One region of the Rhodoferax sp. GW821-FHT07F03 genome, then DNA from elsewhere that is predicted to be linked to it. Evidence: predicted binding sites of a transcription regulator. Region 1 holds the regulator's gene; each other region holds the start of a gene.
What was found. Region 1 encodes FNR, which switches genes on or off when oxygen is low (the NO sensors DNR and NnrR bind a similar motif). Its sites were predicted from a motif close to TTGATNNNNATCAA; they were not measured.
Positions count from the first base shown of each region.

Region 2: the regulator FNR is predicted to act here: its motif matches at 3,804-3,817, upstream of AC07R0_RS21970 (potassium channel family protein).
Region 3: the regulator FNR is predicted to act here: its motif matches at 4,081-4,094, upstream of clpB (ATP-dependent chaperone ClpB).
Region 4: the regulator FNR is predicted to act here: its motif matches at 3,017-3,030, upstream of AC07R0_RS12680 (fatty acid desaturase).

Region 1 covers NZ_JBWKQM010000010.1:166,011-173,830, reverse strand. The annotation lists gene AC07R0_RS16900 (LysE/ArgO family amino acid transporter) at 72-713, shown strand; gene AC07R0_RS16895 (creatininase family protein) at 791-1,609, opposite strand; gene AC07R0_RS16890 (sulfite exporter TauE/SafE family protein) at 1,620-2,306, opposite strand; gene hemN (oxygen-independent coproporphyrinogen III oxidase) at 2,309-3,691, opposite strand; gene fnr (fumarate/nitrate reduction transcriptional regulator Fnr) at 3,838-4,557, shown strand; gene AC07R0_RS16875 (hypothetical protein) at 4,535-4,783, opposite strand; gene AC07R0_RS16870 (FixH family protein) at 4,796-5,068, opposite strand; gene ccoG (cytochrome c oxidase accessory protein CcoG) at 5,090-6,529, opposite strand; gene ccoP (cytochrome-c oxidase, cbb3-type subunit III) at 6,539-7,453, opposite strand; gene AC07R0_RS16855 (cbb3-type cytochrome oxidase subunit 3) at 7,472-7,609, opposite strand; gene ccoO (cytochrome-c oxidase, cbb3-type subunit II) at 7,625-7,820, opposite strand, start outside.
Region 2 covers NZ_JBWKQM010000015.1:119,272-127,091, forward strand. The annotation lists gene AC07R0_RS21950 (putative bifunctional diguanylate cyclase/phosphodiesterase) at 1-423, shown strand, start outside; gene moeA (molybdopterin molybdotransferase MoeA) at 433-1,788, opposite strand; gene mobA (molybdenum cofactor guanylyltransferase MobA) at 1,785-2,399, opposite strand; gene moaA (GTP 3',8-cyclase MoaA) at 2,392-3,501, opposite strand; gene AC07R0_RS21970 (potassium channel family protein) at 3,854-4,294, shown strand; gene AC07R0_RS21975 (OmpA family protein) at 4,359-4,850, shown strand; gene AC07R0_RS21980 (sodium-translocating pyrophosphatase) at 4,920-6,977, opposite strand; gene AC07R0_RS21985 (YfaP family protein) at 7,352-7,820, shown strand, end outside.
Region 3 covers NZ_JBWKQM010000023.1:23,670-31,489, forward strand. The annotation lists gene AC07R0_RS25180 (ferredoxin--NADP reductase) at 1-720, shown strand, start outside; gene AC07R0_RS25185 (isoaspartyl peptidase/L-asparaginase family protein) at 792-1,742, opposite strand; gene AC07R0_RS25190 (molybdenum cofactor biosynthesis protein MoaE) at 1,800-2,282, shown strand; gene dapA (4-hydroxy-tetrahydrodipicolinate synthase) at 2,287-3,186, opposite strand; gene AC07R0_RS25200 (hypothetical protein) at 3,411-3,986, opposite strand; gene clpB (ATP-dependent chaperone ClpB) at 4,184-6,784, shown strand; gene AC07R0_RS25210 (hypothetical protein) at 6,784-7,065, shown strand; gene AC07R0_RS25215 (diguanylate cyclase domain-containing protein) at 7,100-7,820, opposite strand, start outside.
Region 4 covers NZ_JBWKQM010000007.1:222,488-230,307, reverse strand. The annotation lists gene AC07R0_RS12690 (ABC transporter ATP-binding protein) at 1-1,026, shown strand, start outside; gene AC07R0_RS12685 (OmpW/AlkL family protein) at 1,092-1,682, opposite strand; gene AC07R0_RS12680 (fatty acid desaturase) at 1,811-2,917, opposite strand; gene pyk (pyruvate kinase) at 3,180-4,613, shown strand; gene fba (class II fructose-bisphosphate aldolase) at 4,895-5,959, shown strand; gene AC07R0_RS12665 (YidB family protein) at 6,059-6,526, shown strand; gene AC07R0_RS12660 (M20 family metallopeptidase) at 6,596-7,820, opposite strand, start outside.

The DNA.
Region 1 (7,820 bases):
TAGCTTTGTTTAATTAGCAGCACAGATGCCAGACACTGCAGGCCGTTCCACAGCCCCGTTCAAAGTCCACCATGTCCACCCTGCCCTCTTTGCTGTTCACACCCGCCTTCACCGCTGGACTAGTGCTGTGCCTGTCGCTGATCGTGGCGCTGGGGCCGCAGAACGCGCATGTGCTGCGCATGGGGCTGACCGGCCAGCATGTGTGGTTGACGGTGGCGGTATGCATCGTGTCGGACATCGGGCTGATAGCCTTAAGCGTGCTGGGCCTGGCCCAGCTGGGCGGCATGTCGGACAAGCTGCAGGGCGCACTGGTGGGCTCGGGCATCGTCTTCCTGCTGTACTACGGCTGGCAGGCGTTTGCACGCTTTCGCAGTGGCACCCATCCGGGGGCCGTGGGCCTGCCCTCACAGGCGCCGATGACGCGTCGCCAAGCAGTAACTGCGGCCCTGGCTTTCGCCTGGCTGAACCCGCATGCCTGGATGGATACAGCCGTGCTGATCGGCACCGCCTCGCTGGCCTGGGGTCGGCCGGGCAATGCCTGGTTTGGCCTGGGCGCGATCACGGCATCCACCCTGTGGTTTGCCGGCCTGGGCCTGGGTTTGATGCTGCTGGGCCAGCGCCTGCGCGCCCCGGCCCTGTGGCGTGCGCTGGACGGGCTGGTGGCGCTGATGATGTGGGGCACAGCCCTGGTGCTGGCCTGGGGGCTTGTGTAGCCGGTCAAAAACAGATTGCTATTTAAAACATAGCTGCCAGCGCAGGATATAGCTGCGCTGGCGCCTGTTTTTATGCATCAACCCAGATCAGGCTCATCCACCAGAGTAGACAGCGGCAGCTCGGCAATCTCCTGCAGCAGCAGCGCCAGCTGCTGACCTGACGCATCCACCAACGCCAGGCCTTTGTCTGCCGTGGCGGCGGCGGCGTTGCCGGCTGCACCGGTGGCGTTGTAGTCCTGCATCTGCCAGCCCAGCTTGGCGCTTTTGCCGTTGCCCAGAATGGGGTACTTGGCAGCCCGGTCTTGCGAGCTGGACTTGAAATCGCGCGCCTGCGCCATGTCCACAAACTGCGGGCGCAGGGTCAGCATCATCGAGGTTTCCACGTCGCCGGCATGTACGCCGAAGCGCTGTTCCTCGGCGCTGAAAAGCTGGTTCGCAGCGCCCAGCGGCAAGTTGAACCAACTGGCGCTATAAACCAGCAAATCATGCTCGGTACGCAGGGTGCGCGCCACGATGTCCATCAGGCTGACCTGGCCACCGTGCGAGTTGAAGATCAGCAACTTCTTCACACCGCTGCGCGCCACGCAGGCGCCAAGCTCGGTCCAAATACGGATGACGGTTTCGGACGACAAAGTCAGCGTGCCGGGGAAGCGCTGGTGCTCGGGGCTGAAGCCAACCTGCTGGGTTGGCAGGAACAGCACCGAGGCATCGGCCGGCAGGTGCGGCAGCGCCGCCGCCACCACGCCATCCACCAGCGTGGTGTCCACACTCAGGGGCAGGTGCGGGCCATGCTGCTCGGTAGCGGCCACAGGCAGAACGGCAACGGTGCGGGCCGGGTCCAGCTGCGCGAAGTCGCGGGTGCTGAGGTCGGCCCAGAAATAGGATTTAGCGTGCATGCGGTGAATTTCACCACAGGCTGCGGCAAAAGTCGGCCACACGCGGATCCATGTCGTGCACCACGGCCCACAAGGCCACGGCCATCAGGGCGCCACCTGCCGCGCGCATGCCCCACTCCTTGCGCTTTGGGCTGCGCCAGGCCTGCAGGCGCAGCCACAGCCAGGGGCCGGCTATAAGGGTGATGGCGCTGCCTGCGGCAAACAAGGCCATGCACAAAGCGCCATCCAGTGGCCCGCCGCTCAGGGCCGCCACCAGCAGGGCCGAATACAGCAGGCCGCAAGGCATGAAGGCCCAGGCCGCGCCCACGCCAAAGGCCCAGCCATATCCGCCGGAGCTCGCCCGCAGGCGCGCCCACAGCTTGCGGCCCATGCCGTCTACCCATACCGGCTGGCGTGCCAAAACCAGCAAAGTCCCGCCCCAGACCAGCACGGCCACATGGAACAGGGTCCACAGCGGCTGCAGCGCGGTTGACTGGCGAGCCAGCCAGGCCAGGTTGTCGGCCGCCCAGGCCGCCAGCGCACCGGCCAGGCTGTAGCCCACCAGGCGCCCGGCCTGCAGCTGCAGCATGCCCAGCCAGGGCCGCTGCGCGCCGGCCAGACGGCCCAGGCTGCCACAGGCTGCGCCGCACATGGCGGCGCAGTGCGGACCGCCGGCCAGGCCCATCAGCAGTGCGGTCCAGGCCAGGCCCGTTTGCATGTTCAAATGATTCTTGAGAAGCGGGCGCGATTGCGGTCAGCCTGCAGGTAGCGGTCAAACACCATGGCCACCGCGCGCACCAGGAACCAGCCGGTGGCCGTGACGCGGATACCGCTGTCTTCCAGCTGCACCAGGCCGGCCTCCACCAATGGCTGCAGAGCCGCCAGCTCGGCGGCGAAGGTCTTTTTGAAATCCACCAGAAATGCCAGCTCGATGGATTCGAACTGCACCTCGCCCTGGCACATCAGGCCCATGATGATGGCGCGGCGCACCAGGTCGTCACGGTTCAGCGCCAGGCCACGCACCACCGGTAGCTGGCCCTGGTCGATACGGTCGCAGTACTCCTCCAGGGTCTTGGCGTTCTGGCTGTAGGTGGCGCCTATGCGGCCTATGGCCGACACGCCCAGGCCGACCAGGTCACAGTCGGGCTGGGTGCTGTAGCCCTGAAAGTTGCGGTGCAGCCGGCCCTGGCGCTGGGCGATGGCCAGCGCGTCGTTGGGCAAGGCGAAGTGGTCCATGCCGATGTACACATAGCCGGCTTCCAAAAAGGTGTCGAAGGCCTGCGACAGCATGGACAGCTTGTCGGCCGCCGCCGGCAGCTCAGCGCCCAGAATGCGGCGTTGGGGCTTGAAGCGCTCGGGCAGATGGGCATAGGCGTACAGGGCAATGCGGTCGGGCCGCAGCTCTACCACCTGCTCCAGCGTGCGTGCAAAGGATGCCGGCGTCTGCCGCGGCAAGCCGTAGATCAGGTCCACATTGATGGACTCAAAGCCCAGCGTGCGGGCCACCTCCACCAGCTCGAACACTTGCTGCGCGGGCTGGATGCGGTGCACCGCTTTTTGCACGTCGGCATCAAAGTCCTGTACCCCAAAGCTGAGCCGGTTGAAGCCCAAGGTGGCCAAGGCCTGCAGGCGTTTGGCATCCACGGTGCGGGGGTCCACCTCGATGGAGTATTCGCCGCCGGGGGCCAACACGAAATGGCGCCGCAACATGGCCATCAGCTGGGCCAGCTCGTCGTCACTCAAAAAAGTAGGGCTGCCGCCGCCCAGGTGCAGTTGGCTGACATTGCGCCGCTCGCCCAGCTGGGCGGTGTGCAGAGCGGTTTCGCGCTCCAGATAGCGCAGATAGGCGGCTCCGCGCTCATGCCGCTTGGTGATGATCTTGTTGCAGGCGCAGTAGTAGCAAAGCGACTCGCAAAACGGTATGTGCACATATAGCGACAGGGGCAGGCTCAGTGCTGCCGCCCCCTGATTGCGTTGCTGCAGGGCCCGGCCATAGTCCTCACAGGTAAAGGCCTCGACAAACCTGTCGGCGGTAGGATAGGACGTGTACCGCGGCCCAGGCACATCAAAACGGCGTAACAATTCGGGCAAAACACGGGTCATGGCGGGCAGTCAGGTTGCATGACTGGAATGTGCCGCGAAGCCACGCTTGTTTCATTGACGTGGATCAAAACCGCAGCAGATGGCACCAGAGACAATGAGATACATCAAATAGCTCCATTGATCTCCATCAAGTTCATACTCTGCGCATGGTCCCCACCTCAATCAAAGTCGCTTGCTCCAACTGCAACCTGCGTGAGCTGTGCATGCCCTTGGGCCTGAACAAAGAAGAGCTAGAGCGCATTGACGACCTGGTAGCAGTGCGCCGAAAGGTACTGCGAGGCACGGCGTTGTTCCATAACGGCGAAACCTTCAAGGCGCTGTACGCCATCCGCACAGGCTTCTTCAAGACCACCGTCACCACCGAAGATGGCCGCGACCAGGTTACCGGCTTTCAAATGGCTGGCGAAATCATCGGCCTGGACGGCATCGTCAACGACCACCACACCTGCGATGCGGTGGCCCTGGAAGATGCCGAAGTGTGCGAAATGCCCTTCCACCGCATTGAAGAGCTCTCGCGCGAGGTCAACTCCCTGCAGCGCCATGTGCACAAGATCATGAGCCGCGAAATCGTGCGCGAGCACGGCGTGATGCTGCTACTGGGCAGCATGCGCGCCGAGGAACGCCTGGCGGCCTTTTTGCTGAACCTGGTGCAGCGTCTGCATGCGCGCGGGTTTTCGCAGTCCGAACTGATCTTGCGCATGACGCGCGAGGAAATCGGCAGCTACCTGGGCCTGAAACTGGAAACCGTGAGCCGCACCTTCTCCAAATTTGTGGAAGACGGCGTGGTCGAGGTCAAGCAGCGCCACATCCGCATCCTGGACACCGAAGCGCTCAAGCGCATCGTCAATCTTCAGCCCTGTCTCTAGGCACTGTCACCGGCTGGCCCACCAGCAGCGTCAGGCAACCCACCAGCACCGCCACCGCCCAGAACGCAAAGAACGCCAGGCTGTACACGCCCTGGCGTGACAAAGGCAGCGGCTGCCCCAGCCATTGCAGGCTGTAGGGATCGACCACCGCAAACACCAGCATCTCCAGTATGCATGCGCCCAGGAACGCGGGCCAGACCACACCTACCACCCTAAAGCTTTGCATAGTGCCCTCCGGCTACTTGGTACGCACCGAGCCGGGCGGCGACGCAGCATGGTTGCGCCCCTGCTCGGCCGGTGCCAGCGGACCCTGGGCGGCCAGGGTCTTATTGATCTCCAGCCCCTGGCGGTAGTAGTCCTGGGCCAACACCGGGTCCTGCTGGCGGATGGCGATCCAGCCCGATACCAAGGCCGCCACCACCACGGCCAGCGGGCCAGAAATCACCAGCCAGACATAGCCGTAGCGCCACCATGGCAGCGGCACCGGTGTAGCAGATACATGAGAGGGCATGGCAGTCTCCTGGAGTTATGGTCAGCGGGGAACAAAGAACGTGGACTTTTCCGATACCTTGGTGCTTCCATCAGCAGTCTGAATATCGAAGAATACCGGGTAAGAGCCCGGTTCGACAGAACCGTAAGGGATATGCAGGCGCACCGCCACCCAGCGCGAGGCTACCGGCTCCAGGTCCACCCATTCGTCCGAGGCTAGCACCAACCCGCCCAGCCCATGGGCTGTAAGGCGGTAGCGCTGCGGCACTTCACTGGCGTTCATGACCTGCAGGCGGTACACGTTTTCCAGCTGGCCACCGGACACAATGCGCGATAGCGCGGCACGGTCACGCACCACGTCCACCTTCAGCGGGGTACGCGTCAACAGGCTGCCCAGCAGCGCCAGCGTCAACACCAGCAGCACCGTGCCGTAGACCAGTACCCGAGGCCGCAGCACACGCCGTAGTATCTGCCGGCCCGACCAGCCCTGGGCCATGCCGTTCTGGGTGGCAAAGCGGATCAGGCCAGGGGCATAGCCCATCTTGTCCATCACGCCGTCGCACACATCCACGCAGGCGGCGCAGCCTATGCATTCGTACTGCAAGCCCTCGCGGATATCGATGCCGGTGGGACAGACCTGGACGCACAGCGTGCAGTCCACGCAAGAGCCCAGGCCCAGGGCCGCGGGGTCCGCCTTGCGCGAACGCGAGCCCCGGGGCTCGCCACGGGTGGTGTCGTAGCTGACGATCAGCGTGTCCTTGTCGAACATGGCGCTCTGGAAGCGCGCATAGGGGCACATGTATTTGCAGACCTGCTCGCGCATGAAGCCGGCGTTGCCATAGGTGGCAAAGCTGTAGAACAGACCCCAGAACACTTCCCACGAACCAAAGCTACCGCTCATGGACTCCTGCAGCAGCGCATAGGTGGGTGTGAAATACGAGACAAAGGTAAAACCGGTCCACAGGGACAGTAACAGCCAAGCGCCGTGCTTGGCCGACTTGCGGGCCAACTTGTTAGCCGACATGGGCGCGCCATCCAAGCGCATGCGGGCGGCGCGGTCGCCCTCGATATGGCGCTCTATCCACATGAAGATTTCGCTGTACACCGTCTGCGGGCAGGCAAAGCCACACCATAGGCGCCCTGCAACAGCGGTGAACAGAAACAGGGACAGCGCAGACACCACCAGCAGCCCGGTCAGGTAGATGAAATCCTGCGGGTACAACACCAGTGAAAAGATGTAGAAGCGGCGCGCCTCCAGGTCAAACAGTACCGCCTGGCGCTGGCCCCATTGCAGCCAGGGCAGGCCGTAGAACACCAGCTGCGTCAGCAACACCATGGCCCAGCGCCAGCGCGCAAACAGGCCCTGCACCGAACGTGGGTAGATCTTCTTGCTGGCCGCGTACAGCGACACCATCACCTCATCGGCATCTGCTCCGGGCACAGGCACGATGGGAATGGTCTTGCGGGGCGCGGCGGTGTTCACACCATGCTCCTACTTGCTGGCCACGGGCTTGTTGGACATGCCCCAGATGTAAGCCGTCAACACATGGATCTGGGCCTCGGTCAGCTTGCCTTGCTGGGCCGGCATCTGGTTGATCTTGCCCTTATTGACCATCTCCATGATGGCGGCCTCGCCCCAACCGTGCAGCCAGATGTCGTCCGACAGATTCGGGGCGCCCAGCGCCTGGTTGCCCTTGCCGCCCACCCCGTGGCAGGCCGCGCAGACACCAAACTTGGCCTTGCCCAGACCGGCGCGCACCGAGTCATGCGGGCTGCCCGACAGGCTCAGCACATAGTTGGCCACGTTCTTCACGTCGTCCGGCGTGCCCACTGCGGCGGCCATCGGGGGCATTTGGCCGATGCGGCCATGGGTGATGGTTTCCTTGATCTTGTCCGGCGTACCACCGTGCAGCCAGTCGGCATCGGTCAGGTTGGGGAAGCCTTTGCTGCCACGGGCGTCCGAGCCGTGGCACTGGGCGCAGTTGTTCATGAACAGGCGCTCGCCAATCGCCATGGCGGGCGCGCGACCCGCCAGTTGCTCGGGCGGCAGAGCCACAAAATCGGCATACAAGGGCTGCAGCGCCGCATCTGCGGTCTTCACTTCGTCGCTGTATTCGTTGGCCGAGGTCCAGCCCAGCTTGCCCGCAAAATCGCCCAGGCCGGGATAAAAGGCCAGGTAGCCGATCGAGAACACGATGGTCAAGATGAACAAGCCCACCCACCAGCGGGGCAAGGGGTTGTTCATCTCGCGCAGGTCGCCGTCCCACACGTGGCCGGTGGTGTTGTCACTCTGGAAGGCCACTTTTTTACGGGCCGTGATCCAAAGCAGCAGCAGGCAGGCAGCAATGCTGACGACCGAGATGGCCGCGATACATACCGACCAGAGATTGTTTGTGAAATCGCTCATACAAAATCCTCTTGGGAATCAGTCTTGCTGGAAAGGCAGTTGTGCTGCCTCGTCAAACTGGGCTTTGTTGCGGCTGGAAAAAGCCCAGACCAAAATGCCAACAAAAGTGATGAAGCTGACAACCGTGGCGGCGATGCGCAAGGTGGTGACGTCCATAGCGGGCTTTCTGTATCAAGGTGCGTTAACTGGGGTAACGGGCGTGGCGGACGCTGGAGCAGCGGGCGCCGTGGCAGCGGCCTGCGCGGCCAACTGATCAGACAGCGCACGGCCCAGCACCTGCAGGTAGGCGATCAGGGCTTCCTGTTCGGTCTTGTCTTTCACCTCGGCCGCTGCGCCGGCAATTTCGGCGTCGGTATAGGGCACGCCC
Region 2 (7,820 bases), on a different contig from region 1:
CGGCAGGGCATACCCCGTTCCTGCGTGCATTTCGAGCTGACCGAGTCGGCCGTGGCCAAGGACGCAGAATTGGCCGAGCGCCAGCTGCAGCTGCTGGCCGAAGCGGGGTTTCATTTGCATCTGGACGACTTTGGCACCGGCTACTCGTCGCTGCACCGCCTGCAAAGCCTGCCGTTCTCCACCCTCAAGCTGGACCGCTCCTTTGTCACCTTGCTGGGGCGTGGCGATGCGCATATTGCCAAGGTCATCATGGCCCTGGCCGGCGAGCTGGGTGTGGGGGTGATTGCCGAAGGCATAGAAACCGAGCAGCAGCGCGATGCGCTGATAGCCCTGGGCTGCCACTGGATGCAGGGCTACTGGTTCGCCCGGCCCATGCCATTGCCGCAGATGCTGGACTGGCTGAAGAACCGGCCAGGAGCTTAGAACACGTTCCTAGCCCTCTAGCAGCATCACGTCTACGGCATCGCCCTCGGCCACATCGCCCTGCGCCTCGGGCAAGACCACCAGCACGTCGGCCTGCACCACGGAGCTGAGGATGCCCGAGCCCTGGTTGCCCACCAGGCGCACACCGCACTGGCCATTTTCGGTGCGGCACAGCGTGCCGCGTGGGAATTCGCTGCGGCCTGGCCGTTTGCGTATGGCCTGCATGCTGCGGGCCCGTAATAGAGGCTGTGGGGCAGCGTGCGCGGGGTTGCAGCCCATCATCTGCAGCAGCACTGGGCGTACCAGTACCGTAAAAGCCACCGCCACTGCGACTGGGTTGCCAGGCAGGCCCAATAGCAGAGCGTCGGATTTGCTGCGTTTTTCATAGCTGCCAGCGTAGGTATTATCTGCACCAGAGCCGTTTTTTTCTTGTAATTCTTGCAAGGCACCTGCGCGGATGCGGCCGACTGCCATGGGCCGGCCCGGGCGCATCGCCAGCTGCCAAAACACCACATCGCCCAGTGCGGCCATCATGTTGCGTGTGTGGTCGGCATCGCCGGTGCTGACACCGCCGCTGGTGAGAATCGCATCGGCCTGCCGGGCTGCCTGGGCCAAGGTGGTTTGCAGCTGGGCTGGGTCGTCGCGCACCACGCCCAGGTCCAGTATCTCCACGCCCAGCCGGGTCAGCAGGCCAAACAGGGTGTAGCGGTTGCTGTCGAATACGGCGCCGGCCCGAGGCGCCTCGCCCGGGCTGAGGATTTCATCGCCGGTGGAGAAGTAAGCCACCCGCAGCCGGCGGTACACCCTGACCTGAGCCAGGCCCAGGCTGGCCAGCAGGCCCAGGGCCGCAGGGGCCAGGCGGTCGCCCTGGTGCATGGCGGCCTGGCCTTGCTGCACGTCTTCACCGGCCAGGCGGCGGTTGGCACCCCGCCGCAGCTGGCTGGGGTCGAAATGGATGCAGCCAGCCTGCAGCTGCACGCGTTCATGCGGCACCACGCTGTCCAGACCCGGCGGCATGGGCGCACCGGTCATGATCTTCAGGCACTGGCCTGCGGCGATGGGGGTGGACCAGGTATGGCCTGCGAGCACCTGGCCGACCACCTGCAGTGACAGGGTCTGGCCGCCCTGCAGCTGTGCGCCGTCGAAGGCATAGCCGTCCATGGCCGAGTTGTCGTGCGGCGGTACGCTGACGGGGGACACCACGTCCGCCGCCAGTACCCGGCCCAGCGCCTGCAGGATGTCCACGGTTTCTGTCTCAGTCACCGGTGTGGCCAGGGCTGACAGAAAGGCCTGGGCCGCCGGCACCGGCAGGTTCAGCGGGTTGTAGCCGGGGATGGTGGCCGCAATGGCGTCGGTAGTCTTCATCGTTCCAGGCCGCGTAGCTCGGCCAAGGTGTTCGCATTGGAGAAAGCCTGGGCGTCGTCGAATGCCACTGTGGCCGTACGGTGCTGGGCCAGCCAGACGGCCACTTTGCGACCGCCTTGCTGCAGATACTGCGCCAGGCTGGCGTGCATGTCGCTGCGCATCAGGCAGAACACCGGCTGGCTGCGCAGGCTGCCACTGGGGTCTCTGGATGCAGCCACGGCCATATCGGCCTGGTCCGCCAGCAATGCAGCGCCCAGGCGGGCCACCAGGTCGGCGGGGAAGAGCGGGGCATCGCAAGGCACGCAGGCCAGGTAGGCCGTGGGGCAGTGGGCCAGGCCGGCCAGCATGCCGGCCAGCGGGCCAGCATAGTCGTCTTCCAACTCGGACTCGGCATCGGTCCACACCGGGATACCAAAGGCCGCATAGTCGGCCAGATGGCGGTTGGCGCTGAGCATCAGGCTGCCCACCTGCGGTCGTAGTCGGGTCAGCGCGTGTTGGGCCAGCGTCTTGCCTTTGAAGGCCTGCAGGCCCTTGTCCAGGCCGCCCATGCGCGCACCCTGGCCGCCGGCGAGCACCAGTCCGGTGACGTCTTGCAACGCCAACTCAGCCACCGATGTAACTCATTTCCACCCGCCGCGCCGCCGGGCCGGTGTCGGCTGCCAGGCCCGAGCGCAGCTCGGAATAGCGGTCACTGCGGCCTTGCCAGATGCCGCGCAGGGCGTTGCCGAGCTGGGTATCGTTGGCGCCGCTGCGCAGCAGGTCGCGCAGGTCATGGCCCTGGCTGGCGAACAGGCATAGGTAGACGCGGCCGTCGGTGGACAGGCGGGCGCGGTTGCAGTCCCGGCAGAAGGCCTGGGTCACGCTGCTGATGACGCCCACCTCGCCGCTGCCATCGGCGTAGGCCCAGCGCTGCGCGGTTTCGCCGGGCGCACTGGGCGCCAGCGCCCGCAGCGGCCACTCGGTTTGCAGCGTTTGTATGACTTCGGCCGAGGGCACGACCTGGTCCATGCGCCAACCGTTGGTGGCGCCCACGTCCATGTATTCGATAAAGCGCAGCACCATGCCGCTGCCCTTGAAGTAGCGGGCCATGGGCAGGATTTCATGCTCGTTGGTGCCGCGCTGCACCACCATATTGATCTTCAACCCGCCGCCTGCTCCCAGGCCGGCTTTGTGCGCGGCTTCCAGCCCGTCCAGCACGGTGCGCACCGGAAAGTCCACATCGTTCATGCGGCGGAACACCGTGTCGTCCAGGCCGTCCAGGCTGACGGTCAGGCGTTGCAGCCCGGCATCTTTCAAAGCCTGGGCCTTGCGTGCCAGCAGGGCGCCATTGGTGGTCAGGGTCAGGTCCAGCGGCTGGCCATCGGGCGTGCGCAATGCGGCCAGTTGGGCGACCAGCACCTCGATGTTCTTGCGCAGCAGGGGTTCGCCGCCGGTCAGCCGGATCTTGCGCACGCCCTGGGCCACGAAGATTTGCGCCAGGCGGGTGATTTCCTCGAAGCTCAGCAGCGCGCTGTGCGGCAGATAGGGGTAGTCCTTGTCGAACACTTCCTTGGGCATGCAGTAGCTGCATCGGAAGTTGCAGCGGTCGGTCACGCTGATGCGCAGGTCGTGCAGCGGGCGCCCCAGTTGGTCGGCCAGCGGCCCGGCTGTGGGGGCGAGGCTGCTCGGCGCGAGCTGGCGCTGGTCTCGCAGGGGAATGACACGGCGTGGCATTTAAATCGGCTGGGCAAAGTGGGGCTCAGCGGCCGAGGGCGGCACCAAGCGCGTCCTTGCCATGGGCGGCCTGCCAGCGCGGAGCGCAAGCCGGGTCCTGGCAAGGGGTACAAAGGTCGTGTTCATGGAGTTTCCGATTGTGCCAGTGCCTGGCTGGGCTGCCAGATGTCAGCAGCGCTGCCCGGGCTGTCTGCTGGGATCTGCAGTAATAGTGGTGATGCTATAAATTTAGTAGCTTATAGCGCAGGTGGAACGAGCGCAAGGGGCATATTTCCCATATAGGTTTGTGGACATCTCAGTTCTTGATCTGGATCAAGCCGCCTGTCCGGTGCAGCGCTTCCAATGTAGCGCTATGCGACGTGTACGAGCGCGCCATTTCTTCATCACCCGACGCGGGTTGTGGTATTCGCTGGCCTTGGGCTTGCTCATCATGGGCCTGGGCGGGGCGGGCTTTTGGCTGCTGGAGCCGCGCGTGCATACCTTTGGCGACGGCCTGTGGCTGGCCTTTACCACGGCCGCCACGGTGGGCTACGGCGATATGGTGCCGAGCACCCATGCGTCCCGGTTTTTCGCGGTGATCGTGGTACTGCTGGGGCTGGCGATTTTGTCCCTGGTGACCGCTTCGGTGGCCGCCATGTTCGTGGAGACCGAGGAGCGCCAGATTGAGCGCGATCTGCTGCGGGAAATCGCAGCGCTGCACAGCGAAGTGCGCGAGCTACGGCAATTGATACAGGCCCAGCATGCCCTTTCCCCCGGCACAGAGGGCTCCGTCCGGCAGGCGCCACCAAGCTAGGAGAGCCGGCTTGCGTCACGCCAGCCCTCTACAATCGCGCCACATTTTTTGGAGAGCTTTCACCATGTTTTCTTCGGACAAAGACGATAGCCAGAGCGCTGCATTCGTAATTCTGTTTGCCGTTGTGGCTGCTGCCGTGGCCTTTGCGATTGGCATGGGCATCTACAAGACCCACAGTGCCAAGCCCAAGACTGCGCCCGCAGTGCAAGAGGTGCTGGACGTGGAAGGTGCCAGCGTGAAGGTGGAAAACGGTGTGGTCAAGTTCTACTTCGCTACCGCCAAGGCCGACGTGGCCCAGGGCGCCGATGTGGCGCTGGCCGAGGTGGTCAAGCTGGCGGGCGAGGGCAAGAGCCTGCGCATCAGCGGCTTCCATGACGCCACCGGCGACCAGGTCAAGAACGAAGAGCTGGCCAAGTTGCGCGCCTTTGCCGTGCGTGAGCTGTTGGTAGGTCTGGGTGTGGCCCAGGACAAGATCGAACTGGTCAAGCCTGAAGCGCTGACCGGCTCTGGCAGCAACGCCGAAGCACGCCGCGTGGAAGTTGTCGCGCTGCCCTGAGCTTCTCGTTAGACGCAAAAAAGCCGCAGTGCCCATGGCGGGCGCTGCGGCTTTTTACATGGTGGCGCCTTATTTGCCGCCGTGGATCTGCATCACCAGCGGCACGATCAGCAGGGCCACGATGTTGATGATCTTGATCAGCGGGTTCACCGCCGGGCCGGCCGTGTCCTTGTAGGGGTCGCCCACGGTGTCGCCGGTGACGGCGGCCTTGTGGGTTTCCGAGCCCTTGCCGCCGTGGTGGCCGTCTTCGATGTATTTCTTGGCGTTGTCCCAGGCGCCGCCGCCGGTGCACATGCTGATAGCCACGAACAGGCCGGTGACGATGGTGCCCATCAGCAGGCCACCTAGGGCCGCAGGCCCCAGCAGCAGGCCGACCAGGATTGGCACTACTACCGGCAGCAATGAGGGGATCATCATTTCCTTGATCGCCGCGGTGGTCAGCATGTCGACCGCCTTGCCGTATTCGGGCTTGGCCGTGCCTTCCATGATGCCCTTGATCTCGCGGAACTGGCGGCGCACTTCGACCACCACGCTGCCGGCGGCGCGGCCCACGGCCTCCATCGCCATCGCCCCGAACAGGTAGGGGATCAGGCCGCCGATGAACAGGCCGATGATGACCATCGGATTGCTCAGGTCGAAGGTGATCTTGCTGCCATAGGCATCGAGCTTGTGCGTGTAGTCGGCAAACAGCACCAGTGCGGCCAACCCGGCCGAGCCGATGGCATAGCCCTTGGTGACGGCCTTGGTGGTGTTGCCCACGGCGTCCAGCGGGTCGGTCACATCGCGTACGCTCTTGGGCATCTCGGCCATTTCGGCAATGCCGCCGGCGTTGTCGGTGATCGGGCCGTAGGCGTCCAGGGCCACCACGATGCCGGCCATGCTCAGCATGGATGTGGCGGCAATCGCAATGCCGTACAGGCCGGCCAGGTGGAAGGCGGTCCAGATGGCGATGCAGACAAAGATCACCGGCCAGGCGGTGGAGCGCATGGACACGCCCAGGCCTGCAATGATGTTGGTGCCGTGGCCGGTGGTCGATGCCTGGGCGATGTGCTGCACCGGCGCGTACTGCGTGCCGGTGTAGTACTCGGTGATCCACACCAGCGCGGCGGTCAGCACCAGGCCGACGGCGCAGGCGCCATACAGCTTCATGGCTGCGCCCGTGCCGCCCAGCGCGTTGTCGGGCACCAGGGCTTGGGTGACGAAATAGAAGGCGATCAGCGACAGCACGCCGGCCACCGCCAGGCCCTTGTACAGCGCTGGCATCACGTTCTTCATGCCAGGCGATGCCACCACGAAGAAGCAGCCGATGATGGATGCCACGATGGACACCGCACCTAGCGCCAGCGGATACACCACGGTGCTGGCGCCGCCGCCGGTGGCCAGCAAGGCGCCCAGCACCATGGTGGCGATCAGCGTGACCGCATAGGTCTCGAACAGGTCGGCAGCCATGCCCGCACAGTCGCCCACGTTGTCGCCCACGTTGTCGGCGATCACCGCCGGGTTGCGTGGGTCGTCTTCCGGGATGCCGGCTTCGACCTTGCCGACCAGATCCGCGCCTACGTCGGCCCCCTTGGTGAAGATGCCGCCGCCGAGGCGGGCGAAGATGGAGATCAGCGACGAGCCGAAGGCAAAGCCGATCAGCGGGTTCAACCGGGCTGCGGTGGGGGCGCCGTCCGGCACCAGAAACCAGTAGAAACCCGTCACGCCTAGCAGACCCAGTCCCACCACCAGCATGCCGGTGATGGCACCGCCGCGGAACGCCACGGTGAGCGCCGGGCCTATGCCCTTGGTGGCCGCCTGCGCGGTGCGCACATTGGCGCGTACCGAGACATTCATGCCGATGAAACCGCAGGCGCCGGACAGGGCTGCGCCCACCACGAAACCGATGGCCGAGATGGGGTCGAGAAAGATGCCGATGAGGATGGCCAGCACCACGCCGACGATGGCGATGGTGCGGTACTGCCGGGCCAGATAGGCGGCTGCGCCGGTCTGGATGGCGGCGGCAATTTCTTGCATGCGCGGGTTGCCGGCGTCTTGCGAAAGGATCCAGCTGCGGGCCCAGAAACCGTAGGCCACCGCAATGAATCCACATATGAGCGCCAGTGTCAGCGCTGTGTTACCTGCCATAGGAATGTCTCCTTTTTTGTCGTTGTCGCGTGATGGAAGCACAACGCTAGCGTGGTACCCCCGCTGCGTTGCTTCCTCGCGCATCCGACGTCCAAAGAGGCGGAGACGATTGGCCAACGTCACCAATATAAAGGAAAAACAGTTGCTGCACTGCGGTAACTCTTTGTGTCCAGTATGTAAACCGAGGGCTGGCACTCTAAATTCGCAACGCACCCCAATTCAGCACCGCGACGCATCTTTGCGCGGCGCATGTGAGGTGCGTAACCATAGCCCTTGGACGCATTCGACCGGGGGCTGGCGCGGACTTGTGGAGCCAGGCATCCATGCCTTGAGGCCTACAGGTTCTGTCATTTCCCATGTATGAAGGGTGTCCTATGCGGTTCTCAAAAACTTATTGGCGTGGCTTAGCCATAGGCCTGGTGGCTTCGGTCTTCCTGGTGGCCTGCGGTGGCGACGGTGGTTCTGGTTCCACCTCCAGCACTCCGGTTTCGACAACCGGCGTCGCAGGCAAAGTGCTGGACGATGCGACCGGACTGGGCGTTGGGGGCGTGACGGTGCGCGTGGGAAGCCTGTCTACCACCACGGCGGCCGACGGTACTTTCAGCCTCACCGGTCTTACGGCGAGCAGCCGCGTGACGGTAGTCTTTGCCTCCAGCGACTACGCCGAAGGCGTGCGCATTGCCAATGTGGTGGCCGATGCCCGTACCGATGTGCAGGCCCGTTTGGTCAAGGTCGGTGCCAGCGGCACGGTTCCGGTTACGGCTGGTGGCACGGTCACGGTGCCCAGCAGCACCGCGCAGGTCACCTTGTCCGCAAATAGCGTGCAGCGTGCCGATGGCAGTC
Region 3 (7,820 bases), on a different contig from region 1:
TTCTCCTTCACCACTACCCGCGATCCCTCGCTGCGCTTCAGCAACGGCCACTTCACCATGATCGGGTTGCGCAAGGAAGACGGCAAGCCGCTGCTGCGTGCCTACAGCATCGCCAGCGCCAACTACGAAGAGCACCTGGAGTTTCTGAGCATCAAGGTGCCGGACGGCCCACTGACCTCGCGCCTGCAGAACATCAAGGTTGGTGACACCATCATCGTCGGCAAGAAACCCACTGGCACCCTGGTGACCGATTACCTGCTGCCCGGCAAGCACCTGTATCTGCTGTCCACCGGTACCGGCCTGGCGCCGTTCCTGAGCATCGTGCGCGACCCCGAAACCTATGAACGTTTCGACCAGGTGATCGTGGTGCACGGCGTGCGCCAGGTGGAAGAGCTGGCCTACCACGATATGCTGACCGAACATTTGCCTGCCCACGAATTCCTGGGCGAGATGGTGACCGACAAGCTGCGCTACTACCCCACAGTGACCCGCGAGTCCTACCGCAATATGGGCCGCATCACCGAGTTGCTGCAAAACGGCAAGTTGTTCAAAGACCTGGAGCTGCCAGAGTTCGACCCCGCCATCGACCGTGTGATGCTCTGCGGCAGCCCCGGCATGCTGGTAGACCTGAAGCACATGCTGGAAGAGCGTGGCTTTGTGGAGGGCAATACCTCGACGCCCGGCCATTTCGTGGTCGAACGCGCGTTCGCTGAAAAATAAGCCTCTGGCGTAGGTTCTACCTGCGCAAGCAGCTACGTTTTCAATAGCGTAGCTGCTTTTTTTACGGCGTTTCAGTCCTCAAAAATGCGCGTCTGCGGGGCTTCTCCGGCGCGCACCCAGCCCCGGTACATGCCGGCGCTGATGAAGGGCAGGGCAATGTTGCCCTGGCGGTCCACTGCGATCACGCCGCCTTCTCCCCCCAACTGACCTACTTGTGCCAGCGCTGCCTGGCTGGCCTCGCTGAGCGTGGCACCGGCATAGGCCATGCGCGCGTGGATGTCGTGGCCCACGCAGGCGCGGATAAAGTATTCGCCTGAGCCGGTGGCGCAAACGGCGCAGCTTTGGTCATTGGCGTAAATGCCAGCGCCCACCAGGGGCGAATCGCCAATGCGGCCTGGGTGCTTGTTGGTCATGCCGCCGGTGGATACGGCGCTGGCCAGGTGGCCCGCACTGTCCAGCGCCACGGCGCCCACGGTGCCGAACTTGCGGGTTTCGTCCAGCGGTGCTGTAGGTGTGTGGTCCATCTGCATGCGCTGGCCGCCGTCCTGGGCCTGCAGGCGTTGCAATTGCTCCAGGCGGTGGGCGGTATGGAAGTACTCTGGCGGCATGGCCTCAAAGCCGTGTTCGCGGGCGAAGGCTTCGGCACCGTCGCCGCTGAGCAGCACAAAGCGCGAATCCATCACCGCCCGCGCCAGCTGCACCGGGTTGCGCGGCGTGCGTACCGTGGCCACGGCGCCAGCAGCCAGGTTGCGCCCATCCATCACGGCGGCGTCCATTTCATGTTCGGCGGTGGAGGTATAGACCGAGCCGCGCCCGGCGTTGAACAGGGGTTCGTCTTCCAGCGCGGTGACGGCTGCCACCACGGCATCCAGCGCGCTGCCGCCTTGGGCCAGGATGGCCTCGCCGGCCGCCAGCGCGGCATGCAGGCCGGCATGGTAAGGCGCTTCGTCGGTAGCGCCGCGGGCCATGGTGCCGGCGCCGCCGTGGACTGCCAGGGTGTAGCGGGGTGTGGTCAAACGCATCTCCTCAATGTCGGTAGGGTAGAAACTGTATCCCATGGTGGCTGGCAAAATGCCCCGATGAACCCGCCCCGTGTACGCATACAGACCCAGGACTTCGACCCCAGCAGCGAAATCGCCGCCTTGCGCCAGCACGACCGGCGCGTGGGTGCGGTGTGCAGCTTTGTCGGCGTAGTGCGCGACTTCCACCCGGACAGCGCTGGCGAGGTGCTGAGCCTGGAGCTGGAGCACTACCCCGGCATGACCGAGCGTGCTATCGAGGCCATGGTGGACCAGGCCCTGGCCCGCTTCAACATCTACGCCGCCCAGGTGATCCATCGCGTGGGACTTTTGCAGCCGTTGGACCAGATCGTCTGGGTGGCCGTCAGTTCGGCCCACCGGGGTGAGGCCTTCCAGGCCTGCGAGTTCCTGATGGACTATCTGAAAACCCAGGCACCGTTCTGGAAGAAGGAACAAACCCCCAGCGGCGCGCGCTGGGTGGATGCGCGGGTCAGCGACGACGCAGCACTGGCCCGCTGGGGCATACAGGCGCAGAACGCCTGAGCGGTTAGAGCGGACTCAGCGCGGGGAAACCTTGTTCCAGCGCAATCAACCGGTCCACCAGGGCGCTGGATGCCGGCGTCATCGGCGCGCGCAGCTCGGCTTGCATCTGGCCGTGGCGGGCCAGCCAGCCCTTGATGGGGCCGGGGTTGGGCTCGGCGAACTGACCGCTGATCCAGGGCAACAGCGGCTGCCACAGCGCGCGGGCCTGCGCCAGATCACCTGCTGCAATGGCTTGCATGACTTGTACAAAACGCTGCGTATGCCCATGGGCGCTGGCGGCAATGGCGCCCGCTCCGCCCTGGGCCAGGGTGCTGAAGATTTGCGCGTCTTCACCGGCCAGCACCTGCAGCGCACCGCTGGCGATCAGGGCCGCCGTCTTGGCTGCATCGCCGCCGCAGTCCTTGACGGCCTGGATGCGCGGGTGCTGGGCCAGCTGCAGCAGGGTGGTCAGCTCCAGCGTGGCGCCGGTGCGGTAGGGAATGTCGTAGATGATTACCGGCACTTCGGATGCCTCGGCCAAGGCTGTGAACCACTGCAGCAGCCCGGCTTGCGAGGGGCGGATATAGCAAGGTGCGGCCAGCAGCAGGCCGGCAACACCCTGTCGGCTGGTGGCGGCCACGCTGCCCCGCATCTTGGGCAGGTGGTAGCCCGATAGGCCCATCACTACGGGCAGGCCTTGGGCTGCCTCCAGTACCGTGTCCAGTACAGCTTGTTGTTCATCGGCATCCAGGGCCGCTGCCTCACCGGTAGAGCCGCAGGCGACGAAGCCTGCAATGCCGCTGCCTCGCAGGTTTTTCACCAGCCGGGCCAGCGCAGGGTGGTCTACCGCCCCGTGGTGGAACGGGGTGACCAGGGGAATCCATAAACCAGAAAAATCGCCAGAGAAATCGTTCGAAGCGCTCACACTGCATCCTTTGTTGATAACAGACCGATGGGGTAACCATCGTCAAAGGAGCGCGGGCCGAAGGGGGAGGGGAGGTATCGGTTCCATCGCTCATCTGAGGACGGAACCGCAGCTCCGGTCAGATGAGCTGGGGTTTTTTAGCGGCACCGGCAGACACGCCGCCACGGCTGCAGGGCAGCGGTGTGGAACGGAGTGGTGCGCGGGTAGGCATGCCGTTATTGTATTCAGTTCAGGTACTTGGGCCGCTCTTCCGGGTCCGGCATGTCGCTCGCCTGGGCCTGTGCGCTGCCGGCCAGCTCATGGCCCTGGCCCCAGGCGGACAGGTGCAGCGCGCGTTCCAGCAATTGCACCAGGCCGTGCACCAGCGGCGGCGCCAGCTCGACCTGGAAGCCACGTGGATTGTCCTGCTCGGGCAGCTGCTCGTTGAAGGCGATTTTCAGCGGGCCATTCGCTTCGGGGGTGATGCGTACTTCGGTGACCAGCAAGGGCTCGGTGCCCAGTGGCCAGCTGGTGGGCAGGGCGGCATCCTGGTACGGGGTGGCGAAGTCGGTCTCTTGCAGCACGGCTTCGCGCCGGAAGTCGGCCAGAATCTTTTTGCTGACCTCGTCACGCTGCATGCTGCCCAGGTCCTCCTGGCGGGCTGCGTGCTCGACCACCGCGCGGTTCAATGTAGGCCAGAGCACCAGGGTCAGGCGGCGCGTCAGCCACAGGCGCATTTCTGTGCCTTCGCGGGTATTGACGCGCACCAGTATCCGGTCCTGCGCTTCCAGGTAGCGGACCGAGAGCTGGTGGATGTTCATGGCGCGAATTTTAAATCGCAGGCCGCGGGCCTTGGTTTTACAGTGATGCTATTTTTTTGATAGCTGCTGGCGCAGATAACTACTGCGCCAGAGCTTGATTTTTATCAAATACCGGCGAGGTTGCGGCAGCGCGGAGCAGCCGTTTGGTCTTGAAATCGGCCATATTCTCCTCACGTAGCTCGGTATTGGAGATCACGATGCGACAAGACAAACTCACCACCAAATTCCAGGAAGCCCTGGGCGACGCACAAAGCCTGGCGCTGGGTGCCGACCACGGCTATATCGAACCGGCCCATGTGCTGGCCGCCATGCTGCGCCAGGACGACGGCCCGCAGGCGCTGCTGCAGCGTGCGGGCGTGAATGTGCCCAACCTGCTGGCCGCCGCCGAGGGTGCGTTGAAGAAGCTGCCCACGGTGCACGGGCAAGACCAGGTGCAACCCAGCCGCGATTTCATCAGCCTGCTGCAGGGCGCTGAGAAGGAAGCCATCAAACGCGGCGACCAGTTCGTATCCAGCGAATTGTTCCTGCTGGCGCTGACCGACAGCAAGTCCGACTTTGGCCTGCTGGTGCGCGCCAACGGCCTGACCCGCAAATCGCTGGAAGCCGCGGTGGACGCGGTGCGTGGCGGCGACAAGGTAGACAGCGCCGACGCCGAAGGCCAGCGTGAATCCTTGAAGAAATACTGCCTGGACCTGACCGAGCGCGCCCGCATGGGCAAGCTGGACCCGGTAATTGGCCGCGACGACGAAATCCGCCGTGCCATCCAGGTACTGCAGCGCCGTACCAAGAACAACCCGGTGCTGATCGGCGAACCCGGCGTGGGCAAGACGGCCATCGTCGAAGGCCTGGCCCAGCGCATCGTGGCCGGCGAGGTACCCGAGTCGCTCAAAGGCAAGCGCGTGCTGTCGCTCGACATGGCGGCCCTGCTGGCCGGAGCCAAGTTCCGCGGTGAATTCGAAGAACGGCTGAAGTCCGTGCTGAAAGAGCTGGCCAAGGACGAAGGCCAGACCATCGTTTTCATCGACGAGCTGCACACCATGGTCGGCGCCGGCAAGGCCGAGGGCGCGATGGACGCCGGCAATATGCTCAAGCCCGCGCTGGCGCGTGGCGAGCTGCACTGCGTGGGTGCAACCACCCTGGACGAGTACCGCAAATACATCGAAAAAGACGCGGCCTTGGAACGCCGTTTCCAGAAAATCCTGGTCGGCGAACCGACGGTGGAAGCCACCATCGCCATCCTGCGCGGCCTGCAAGAAAAGTACGAAGTGCACCATGGCGTGGACATCACCGACCCGGCCATTGTGGCCGCGGCCGAGTTGAGCCACCGCTACATCACCGACCGCTTCTTGCCCGATAAGGCCATCGATTTGATCGACGAGGCTGCGGCCAAGATCAAGATCGAAATGGATTCCAAGCCCGAGGTCATGGACAAGCTGGACCGCCGGCTGATCCAGCTGCAGATCGAGCGCGAAGCCGTGCGCCGCGAGAAGGACGACTCGTCGATCAAGCGCTTTAGCCTGATCGAGGAAGAGATCGTCAAGCTGCAAAAGGAAATCGCCGATTACGATGAAATCTGGCAGTCGGAAAAAGCCCAGGCCCAGGGCAGCGCGCATGTGCGCGAAGCCATCGACAAGCTGAAGTTCCAGATCGAAGAGCTGACCCGCAAGGGCGATTTCAACAAGGTGGCCGAGCTGCAATACGGCAAGCTACCCGAGCTGGAAAAGCAACTCAAGGAAGCGCAGGACAAGGAGTCCAGCAAGGGCGTGACCAGCGCGCCGCGCCTGCTGCGTACCCAGGTCGGCGCCGAGGAAATTGCCGAAGTGGTGGCGCGCGCCACCGGTATTCCGGTCAGCAAATTGATGCAAGGTGAGCGCGACAAGCTGTTGCAGATGGAGGTCAAGCTGCACGACCGCGTGGTCGGCCAGGACGAGGCCATCACCGCCGTGGCGAATGCCATCCGCCGCTCGCGCGCCGGCCTGTCTGACCCGAACCGGCCTACCGGCTCCTTCCTGTTCCTCGGCCCCACGGGCGTGGGCAAGACTGAGCTGTGCAAGGCGCTGGCCGGCTTCATGTTCGACTCCGAAGACCACCTGGTGCGCATCGACATGAGCGAGTTCATGGAGAAGCATTCCGTCGCCCGGCTGATCGGTGCGCCGCCCGGCTACGTGGGCTACGAGGAGGGCGGCTATCTGACCGAAGCCGTGCGCCGCAAGCCCTACAGCGTGCTGCTGCTGGATGAAGTGGAAAAAGCCCACCCCGACGTGTTCAACGTGCTGCTACAGGTGCTGGACGATGGCCGCCTGACGGATGGACAGGGCCGTACCGTGGACTTCAAGAACACGGTGATCGTGATGACCAGCAATATCGGCTCGCCCATCATCCAGAACATGGTGGGTCAGGATTACGAGGACATCAAGGACGCGGTGCAGGACGAGCTGAAGAACTACTTCCGCCCCGAATTCCTGAACCGTATCGACGAGACCGTGGTGTTCCATGCGCTGGACGCGAAGAATATCGAAGCCATTGCCGCGATCCAGATCAAGGTGTTGCAGGCCCGGCTGGCGAAGATGGACCTGGAACTGCAGGTTTCGCCTGCGGCGCTGGCCGAGCTGGCCAAGGTCGGCTTCGACCCGGTGTTTGGCGCCCGACCGCTGAAGCGTGCGATCCAGCAGCGCATTGAGAACCCGCTGTCCAAGCTGCTGCTGGAGGGCCGCTTTGCGCCCAAGGATGTGATTCCGGTGGACGTGGACCCGATCCAGGCGCCGGGTCAATTCAGCTTCGGCAAGGTGGCCGCTTGATGGGGCAGTTTGTCTGGCGGCTTTTTGTATGGATGCTGGCCTTGGTTTTCATCGCCAGCGCCTTGCTGGTGCTGTCAGGCATTGCCTTGCTGTGGTTGCTGCGTAGCCTTTGGGCTCGTCTGACGGGGCAGCCCGTGGCGCCCATGCGCATGTACTCGGCCGGCTGGAAAGATGTGGCGCGCACGGTGGACCGATTCTCGCAGCGTCCGCGTGCAAGCAGCGGCACGCCCGAGGTCGCTGACGTTACGGACGTGGAAGTGAAAAAGGTTTCGCCACCCTGAGTGGCGTGGCCGCAGCCGCGCCAAATACCTGTGTTTACTGCAGGCTGGCGTAGCGCGAGTTTTTGGTGGCGTACATGGCGTTGTCGGCGGCGGTCAGCAGCTCTTCCACGTTGCTGCCGTCCACCGGGTAAATCGCCAGGCCTATGCTGGTGCCGATCTGCACCATTTCACCTGTGTCCAGTGTGATGGGGGTGTTCAAGACGTCGCGGACCTTGCGGGCGATAGACATCATGGTGTTGCCATCGCTCACGGCATCGAGTATCAGCACAAATTCATCGCCGCCCACGCGTGCCACCGTGTCTACGCCGCGCACGGTGGAGGTTAGCCGCAGGGCCACGGACTGCAGCACGGTATCGCCGGCTGCATGGCCGTAACGGTCGTTCACAGGTTTGAATCCATCCAGGTCCAGCATCAGCACGGCGAAGCCTTGCTGGTTGCGTTTGGCATGCTCCATGGCGACGTTCAGCCGGTCGCCTAGCAGCTTGCGGTTGGCCAGGCCTGTCAACGGGTCGTGGTGGGCCTGCAAGGCCAGTTGCTCTTCGTTCAGGCGTAACTCGTGGTTGGCTTTCTCCAGCTCACGGGTGCGTTCCTGTACCCGGCCTTCGATCTTGCGCTCGCTTTCGCGCAGGCTGTTCAGTACAGCCAGCTCGCTCTGGTAGGCGCGCGCCTGGGCTTCAGAGGCCTCGCGGCGGCTGGTGTGGATGCGATCGGCCAGCGAGAAGGACAGCGCCAGCATTTCCACCGCCGAACCGATC
Region 4 (7,820 bases), on a different contig from region 1:
CCCTGGCTGACGGTGCAGCAGAACGTGGAGCTGGGCCTGGAGGCCCAGGGCGTGGTGCCCGACGAACGTGCAAAGCGTGCCGATGCGGTGCTGGAAATGATCGGTCTGGCCGGCTTTGGTGGCGCCTTGCCGCGCGAGTTGTCGGGCGGCATGAAGCAGCGTGTGGGGATTGCGCGCGCGCTGGTGACCAACCCCGACATACTGTTGATGGACGAAGCCTTTTCTGCCCTGGATGTATTGACCGGCGAGACCCTGCGCAACGACATGCTGGAGTTGTGGGACGGCGACAAGATCCCGACCAAGGGCATTTTGATTGTTTCGCACAATATCGAAGAGGCTGTGATGATGGCCGACCGCGTCATCATCCTGTCCAGCGACCCGGGCCGTATCCGTGTCGAGGTGAAGATTGATTTGCCGCGCCCGCGCGATGTGGACGGGGTCGAAGTCCGAGCCTTGATCGACGAGGTTTATGGCCTGATGACCATGCGTCCGGCACAAGAAGTGGCGCCTGGCATGCCGACCACCTTGCATCTGGGCTATCGCTTGCCGGAAACTGACATTACCCGCATCGAAGGGGTGCTGGACTTGCTGGCCGATACACCGTTTGACGGCCATGCTGATTTGCCGCAATTGGCCGAGGAGTCCGAGCTGGCCGACGAAGAGCTGTTCCCCACTTACGAGGCCTTGGGCATGCTGGGTTTGGCCCATGTGGACAAGGGCGACATCATGCTGACCGCGCTGGGGCGCAACTATGTGGAGGCGGATCAGGCCCAAAAGCAGGAAATTTTCGGCCAGCAGTTGCTGACCCACGTGCCTCTGGCGGCGCATATCCGACGCAGCCTGGAAGATGAGCCTTCTGGAAGCTTGACCGAAAAGCGCTTTCTGGATCTGCTGGAGGAGTTCATGGAGGCCGACAAGGCCAAGCGCGTGCTGGAGGTGGCCATCGAATGGGGGCGTTATGGCGAGGTCTACAGCTATGACTACCACACGGGTCGATTGACCTTGCCAGAGCAGTCCGAGGATTGAGCTGCGGCGCGGCAGGCTTTTCTGTCAAGAAAAAAGCGCCCTGATAGGCGCTTTTTCATGGGGGCTTAGAAGCGCCAGCCCAGGCCGACACCGTACAGAACCGGATCAATTTTGAAGGTGCCTAGCTTGGCGCCGCCGGCACTCACATCGGTGCGGATGTAGACCTTTTTCACGTCAAAATTCAAATACATATTTTTGGTCAGCGGGATGTCCACACCCGCTTGCAGCGCGGGGCCAAAGCTGTTGCGATCCACATCGACGCCGGCTGGAAGATTGACTGCGCTAATGCGGGTGTAGTTGAGGCCCGCACCCACATAAGGTTTGAAGCCTGCGGTGTTGAAGTGGTACTGCAGCGTCAGTGTGGGCGGCAGGTGCTTGAAGCTGCCAATCGCGGTGTTGCCGGCACTCAGGGTTTGCTTTTGTGGAACAGTCAGCACCAGCTCGGCGGCGATCTGGGGCGTGAAGAAGTAGCTGATGTCTACTTCGGGCAGCCATTTGTCATTGATGCTCAGCGAGAGCGGTGTGCTGTCGCCATTGCTGCTTTGAAGGTACACGGCACGTGCACGTACCAGCCAAGGTCCCTCGGTTGCGGATTGGGCGAAAGCCGAGGCCGAAACCATGGCACACAGGGCGGCAGCAAGCAGGGTCTTTTTCATGATTTTCTTTCGATCACGGTAGCGGGGATATTCCCAGCCCTGATTACAAAAGAGGTTATCGCTGGCCACTTTGCGCCCGGTCAAAGTGGCTGCGGGCCCTGCTTGCGCTATATCAAATGTGGGCCCATTCAGGTCGGGGCGTGGCGTGGGGTGCTGGTGGAGTTGCCGGCAAAATCGGTCCAGCAATTGCGCGTCAGGTCATATAGCTTGCAGCTGCGAGCGGTTTGAAAGTACCAGCGCCAGGAGAACGCCTGGACGATGATGCGTCCCGGCAGCAGTTCTTCCAGCGTTCTCTGGGCTTCTTTCAAACGGTACAGCGGAATACTCATGTCCACGTGGTGGGCCGTGTGCTCCATGATGTGGTGCATCAGTGCGCCAATTTGGAACGAGAAGGTGAGGTGCACCGTGGTCGATACGAAAGGCTGTGCCTTGGCCCAGGTGGCGCGGTCGCCATGCCAAGACACCTTGGTGTGGGTGTGGTGCACATAAACCACAAAGCCGATCATGGAGAACCAGAACAGCAGTGGTACGACAAAGCCGGTAGCAATGAGTAGGGCCAGTGATTGCTGCGTCACCAGTGCGGCCGTGGCAATGGCTGCCAGCCACAGCAGTCCAAAGCTGGAAATCAGCACGCAATCCCAGGTGAAGATGGTGCGCTGCGTGCCCATGCTGGACTTGCTAGGAAAGAACATGCGGCGCCACCATATCTCCACGATGTAGTAGAGGCCCGGTGCCCAGCCACTGCGGTAGATGCGCTGCATAAAGCGCTGCCGGGGCGACAAGGCCTGGTATTCCTCGGGTGTCAGCGGCGCCCAGACGAAGTCCACGCCCTTGAGGTTGGTGAAGCCGTGGTGCACCACGTTGTGGCCTACATCCCACAAGCTATAGGCCGTCAGCGACGGCAGGAAGGCAATGCGCCCCAGCCATTTGTTCAGGCGGCGGTGGGGCGTCAGGCTTTGATGGCAGCCATCGTGGCCGATGATGAACAGACGCCCAATCACGAAACCCGCTGCCAGACCGCACAGCAGCTTCAGCCATGGCGATGCCAGCAGAACGGTGGCACTGAGTGCCGCCGCGAGCAAGGCGTAGTCCAACGCGAGCAGGAACAAGGCCCTCAGGGTTGTACGCTGGGAGAGTGGAATCAGCCAGGAGCGTATGACTTTGCGGTGTGGCAGTGGCTCGCCCGGAGGGAGCGGACTCGGAAGGAGGGGCGTACTGTGGATGGAAGAGGTCATAGGGAAAACACGGGTCAGGAATCTACACGCGGCACGTAGTGGCGGCGGCACACGCAAAAGTTGCGTGCCATGATGCTAACCGCGCGGGGTGAAATGCCTCTGACCAGGATCAATACTGTGTGCAATAGAGTTGATGCGCCCAATTTGAGCGAGCCGAATGGCAATAGCTTAGTGCCCGCTGACGGGGGCTCAGGCTGTAACCTTTTGGTAACTTGTTTCATGTAAAAATCGAAACTAAATTACATATCCGGAGACTTATCCCATGCCCCGCCTTGCTACCAAAATCGTTGCCACCTTGGGCCCAGCCTCGAACAGCCCGGAAATCCTGGAGCAACTGATCCGTGCAGGCGTAAACGTTGTGCGGCTGAATTTCAGCCATGGCAAGGCACAAGACCATATTGATCGCGCCATGATGGTGCGTGAGGCCGCCAAGCGCGCGGGCGTCGAAGTGGCCATCATGGCCGACCTGCAAGGTCCAAAGATCCGCGTTGCCAAGTTCGCCGAAGGCAAGGTGATGCTGGAGCCCGGTCAGAAATTCGTGCTGGACGCTGCGCGCGCCGAGCCCGGTGACATCAATGGCGTAGGCCTGGACTACAAAGAGTTGCCACGCGAGGTGAAGTCTGGCGACGTACTGCTGCTGAACGACGGTCTGATCGTCATGACCGTGGAGTTTGTGCGCGGTGAAGCCGTGCACACGGTGGTGAACCTCGGCGGTGAGCTGTCCAACAACAAGGGCATCAACAAAAAAGGCGGCGGACTGACCGCGCCGGCGCTGACTTCCAAGGACATGGAAGACATCAAGACCGCGATGTCTTTCCAGGCCGATTACGTGGCCGTCAGCTTCCCCAAGAACGCGACCGACATGGAAATGGCGCGCCAGTTGTGCAATGTGGCTGCTGCCGAATACCGCCACAAACCCGGCATGATTGCCAAGATTGAGCGAGCTGAAGCCATTCCGCTGCTGCAATCGATTCTGGATGCCAGCGACGGCATCATGGTGGCGCGCGGCGACTTGGCTGTGGAAGTGGGCAATGCCGCCGTGCCAGCGCTGCAAAAACGCATGATCCGTATGGCACGTGCCAGCGACAAGGTGGTGATTACCGCCACCCAGATGATGGAAAGCATGATCACCAACCCCGTGCCCACCCGTGCCGAGGTCAGCGATGTGGCCAATGCGGTGCTGGACGGCACCGATGCGGTGATGCTCAGCGCGGAAACCGCGGCCGGCAAATTTCCGCTGGAAACCGTGCTGGAGATGGCCAATATCTGCCACGAAGCCGAAAAGGCCGAATATGGCGAGCTGGAAGCCGACTTCAAGGGCAAGATTTTTGAACGCATCGACCAGTCCATCGCCATGGGCGCATTGTTCACCGCGCAGCATCTGGGTGCCAAGGCGATTGTTGCCATGACCGATAGCGGCTCTACCGCCTTGTGGATGAGCCGCCACAGTATCCACGTGCCTATCTATGCCCTGACGCCGCGCTTGGCCACCCAGCGCAAGATGTGCCTGTACCGCAATGTGCTGCCTTTGCTGATGGACGCCAGCAGCGACCGTGACACGGCGTTGGGCCAGGCTGAACGCCATTTGACGCAGCGCGGCATCGTACAGCGCGGCGACATTTACGCCATTACTTGCGGCGAACCCATGGGTGCTCCTGGCGGCACCAATATGCTGAAGATCTGCCAGGTCGGCTAAACCTCTCCCGCCCTGCCGCCGGGTTTTTAACCCGGTCCAACGCCCGCTTCATGCGGGCGTTTGTGTTTCCAGACACCAGCAGGTTTAGTTCGGCTGTAAAACTGTTGTTTCAAAATGAAAAAATCGGGTGTTTGCCAGGGTTGGCCCGTGTTTTGCGAATCCTTTGGCGCAGGGGCAAGGCTAAAATTAACAGAGTTACCAAGCGGTTACGGAGAAATTGGTATCCGTACCAGCCTCGATTGGCCGCCTTGTCCTGATTCTTAACTCTCTGGAAGCACCCTATGGCACTCGTCTCTATGCGTGAATTGTTGGACCATGCCGCCGAAAACGGCTATGGCATCCCGGCTTTCAATGTCAACAATCTGGAGCAAGTCCAGGCCGTGATGTCGGCTGCGGACGAAGTGGGTGCTCCCGTCATTCTGCAAGCCAGCGCGGGTGCGCGTAAATATGCGGGTGAGCCCTTCATCAAGCATCTGATCCAGGCGGCGCTGGAAACCTGGCCGCACATTCCTCTGGTCATGCACCAGGACCACGGCCAAAGCCCTGACGTGTGCCAGGGCGCGATCAACCTGGGTTTCAGCTCGGTGATGATGGATGGTTCTTTGCATGCCGACGGTAAAACCATCGCCAGCTACGACTACAACGTGGAAGTTACCGCCAAGGTGGCCGCCATGGCCCACAAGGTGGGCGTGACCGTGGAAGGCGAGCTCGGCTGCCTGGGCTCGCTGGAAACCATGAAGGGCGACAAGGAAGACGGCCACGGCACCGATGCCACCATGACCATGGACCAGCTGCTGACCGACCCTGAGCAAGCCGCAGACTTCGTCAAGCGCACCCAGATCGATGCCCTGGCGATCGCCATCGGTACCAGCCATGGCGCCTACAAGTTCACCCGTAAGCCCACGGGCGATATTCTGGCGATCTCGCGCATCAAGGAAATCCACCGCCGTATTCCCAACACCCACCTAGTGATGCACGGCAGCTCCAGCGTGCCGCAGGAGTTCCTGGCCATCATCCGCGAACACGGCGGCGACATGAAGGAAACCTATGGCGTGCCGGTGGAGGAGATCCAGGAAGCCATCAAGTACGGCGTACGCAAGATCAATATTGACACCGATGTGCGCCTGGCCATGACGGCAGCCATCCGCAAGTACTTCACACAAAACCCCGACAAGTTCGATCCGCGCGACTACCTTAAACCCGCACGCGAAGCCGCCAAGCAGCTGTGCAAGCAGCGTTACCTGGAGTTCGGCTGCGAAGGTCAAGCCGCCAGCATCAAGGGCGACAATTTGGTGGTGGTGGCCAGCCACTACGCCGAGGGACGCCTGGCCCAAGTGGTGCACTGAAGCACCCTGTAGCCCGGGGACGCAGGAGGCAGTATCGCCGACAATCTGCCTGCGACCGCTGCGGTTGCAGGCAGACTCAACTCCTTCTAAGGAAACACCATGGGCTTACTTGACTCGGTTCTCGGCGCGGTTTTGAACAACGGCCAACAGCAACAACAGCCCCAGGGCGGCGGGTTGGGCGGCATCATTGGCATGCTGGCCAGCAACCCTCAACTGATCCAGGCGGTGACCGGCATGCTGGGCAATAACAGCCAGCTCGGTGGCTTGGGTGGCCTGGTGGAGAAATTCCAACAAGCCGGCTTGGGCGATGTTGTGGGTTCGTGGATCGGAACCGGGCAGAACCTGCCCATTTCGGCCGATCAACTCTCCAGCGTGCTGGGCTCGGATGCGCTGTCTGGTCTGGCGGCCAAGTTGGGCGTGGACCCGTCCGAGGTAGCCGGCCAACTGGCCCAGGTGTTACCAGGCCTGGTAGACCATCTCACCCCTGCCGGGCAAGCTCCGCAAGAAGGTCTGGGCGACAGTGGTGACCTGATGGGCGCGCTGAGCGGAATGCTACAAAAACTATAACTGCTCGCGCAGGTATTACCTGCGCTGGCGGTCGTTTTTGTATATAAACCTGCAGGCCGCTACAGCGGCCTAAACGGCTTGCGCTGCGAAGCTGGTTACCACCTGTGCTACGGCTGCAGTGAGCTTTTTGGCGTAGGGTACGTGCAGGAACTCATTCGGGCCGTGGGCATTGCTTTTTGGGCCCAGCACGCCGCAAACCATCATCTGGGCTGTCGGAAAGCCTTGCGACAGCATATTCATCAACGGTATCGTGCCGCCCTGCCCTATGTAGCCGCAGGGCGCGCCAAATTGGGCTTGCGAGGCTGCATGTAGCGCTTGTTCGAACCAGGGTGCGGTGCTGGGCGCGTTCCAGCCGGTAGCGGCGCCTTCGGGGTGGAAGGTAACAAGTGCCTGGTAGGGCGCGTTGTCTTCTAGAAGGGTTTTCAGTTCTTGTACGGCTTGCGGCGCATCGACCAGCGGTGGCAGGCGCAGCGACAGTTTGAAGGCGGTGTAGGGGCGCAGCACATTGCCTGCGTTTTTCAGTTCTGGCAGACCTTCGGCGCCGGTTACGCTCAGGGTCGGTGCCCAGGTACGGTTCAGCAGGGCTTGCAACGGGTCGGTGGTGGTGGGCAGGGCGAAGGTCGTGGCGCCACCGCAGTCGTAATGCGCCCAGGGGAAGCGCTTGTAGATTTCATCGCCCAGGATCGCGGCGGTGGCCTGGGCCTGGGCTAGCCGGTCGGCAGGCACTTCACAGTGGAAGCTGGCGGGCAGCAGGCGGCCGGTGGCGCTGTCTTCCAGCCGGTCCAGCACCTGGCGCATGATGCGAAAGCTGGACGGCACCAGACCGCTGGCATCGCCGGAGTGGATGCCTTCGGTCAGCACCTCCACCTTCAGCACGCCACTGGCCATGCCGCGCAGGCTGCTAGTCAGCCACAGTTGGTCGTAGTTGCCGGCGCCCGAGTCCAGGCAGATTACCAGGGCCACATCGCCCAGACGGTTGTTGTCGGGCGCACGCAGCGCATCCACATAGGGCAGCAGGTCGTAGGAGCCGCTTTCTTCGCAGGTCTCGATCAAGCCCACGATGCGTGGGTGCGGCAGCTTCTGTTCTTTCAGCGCTTGCACGGCAGCAATGCTGGCGTAGATGGCGTAGCCATCGTCGGCACCGCCCCGGCCGTAGAGCTTGCCGTCTTCGTATTTGGGCGTCCACGGCCCCAGGTCGTTGCGCCATCCGCTGAATTCGGGCTGTTTGTCCAGGTGGCCATACATCAACACAGTTTGTTGTGTTGCAGTCTGGCTGGCGGCCACTTCGAAGAAC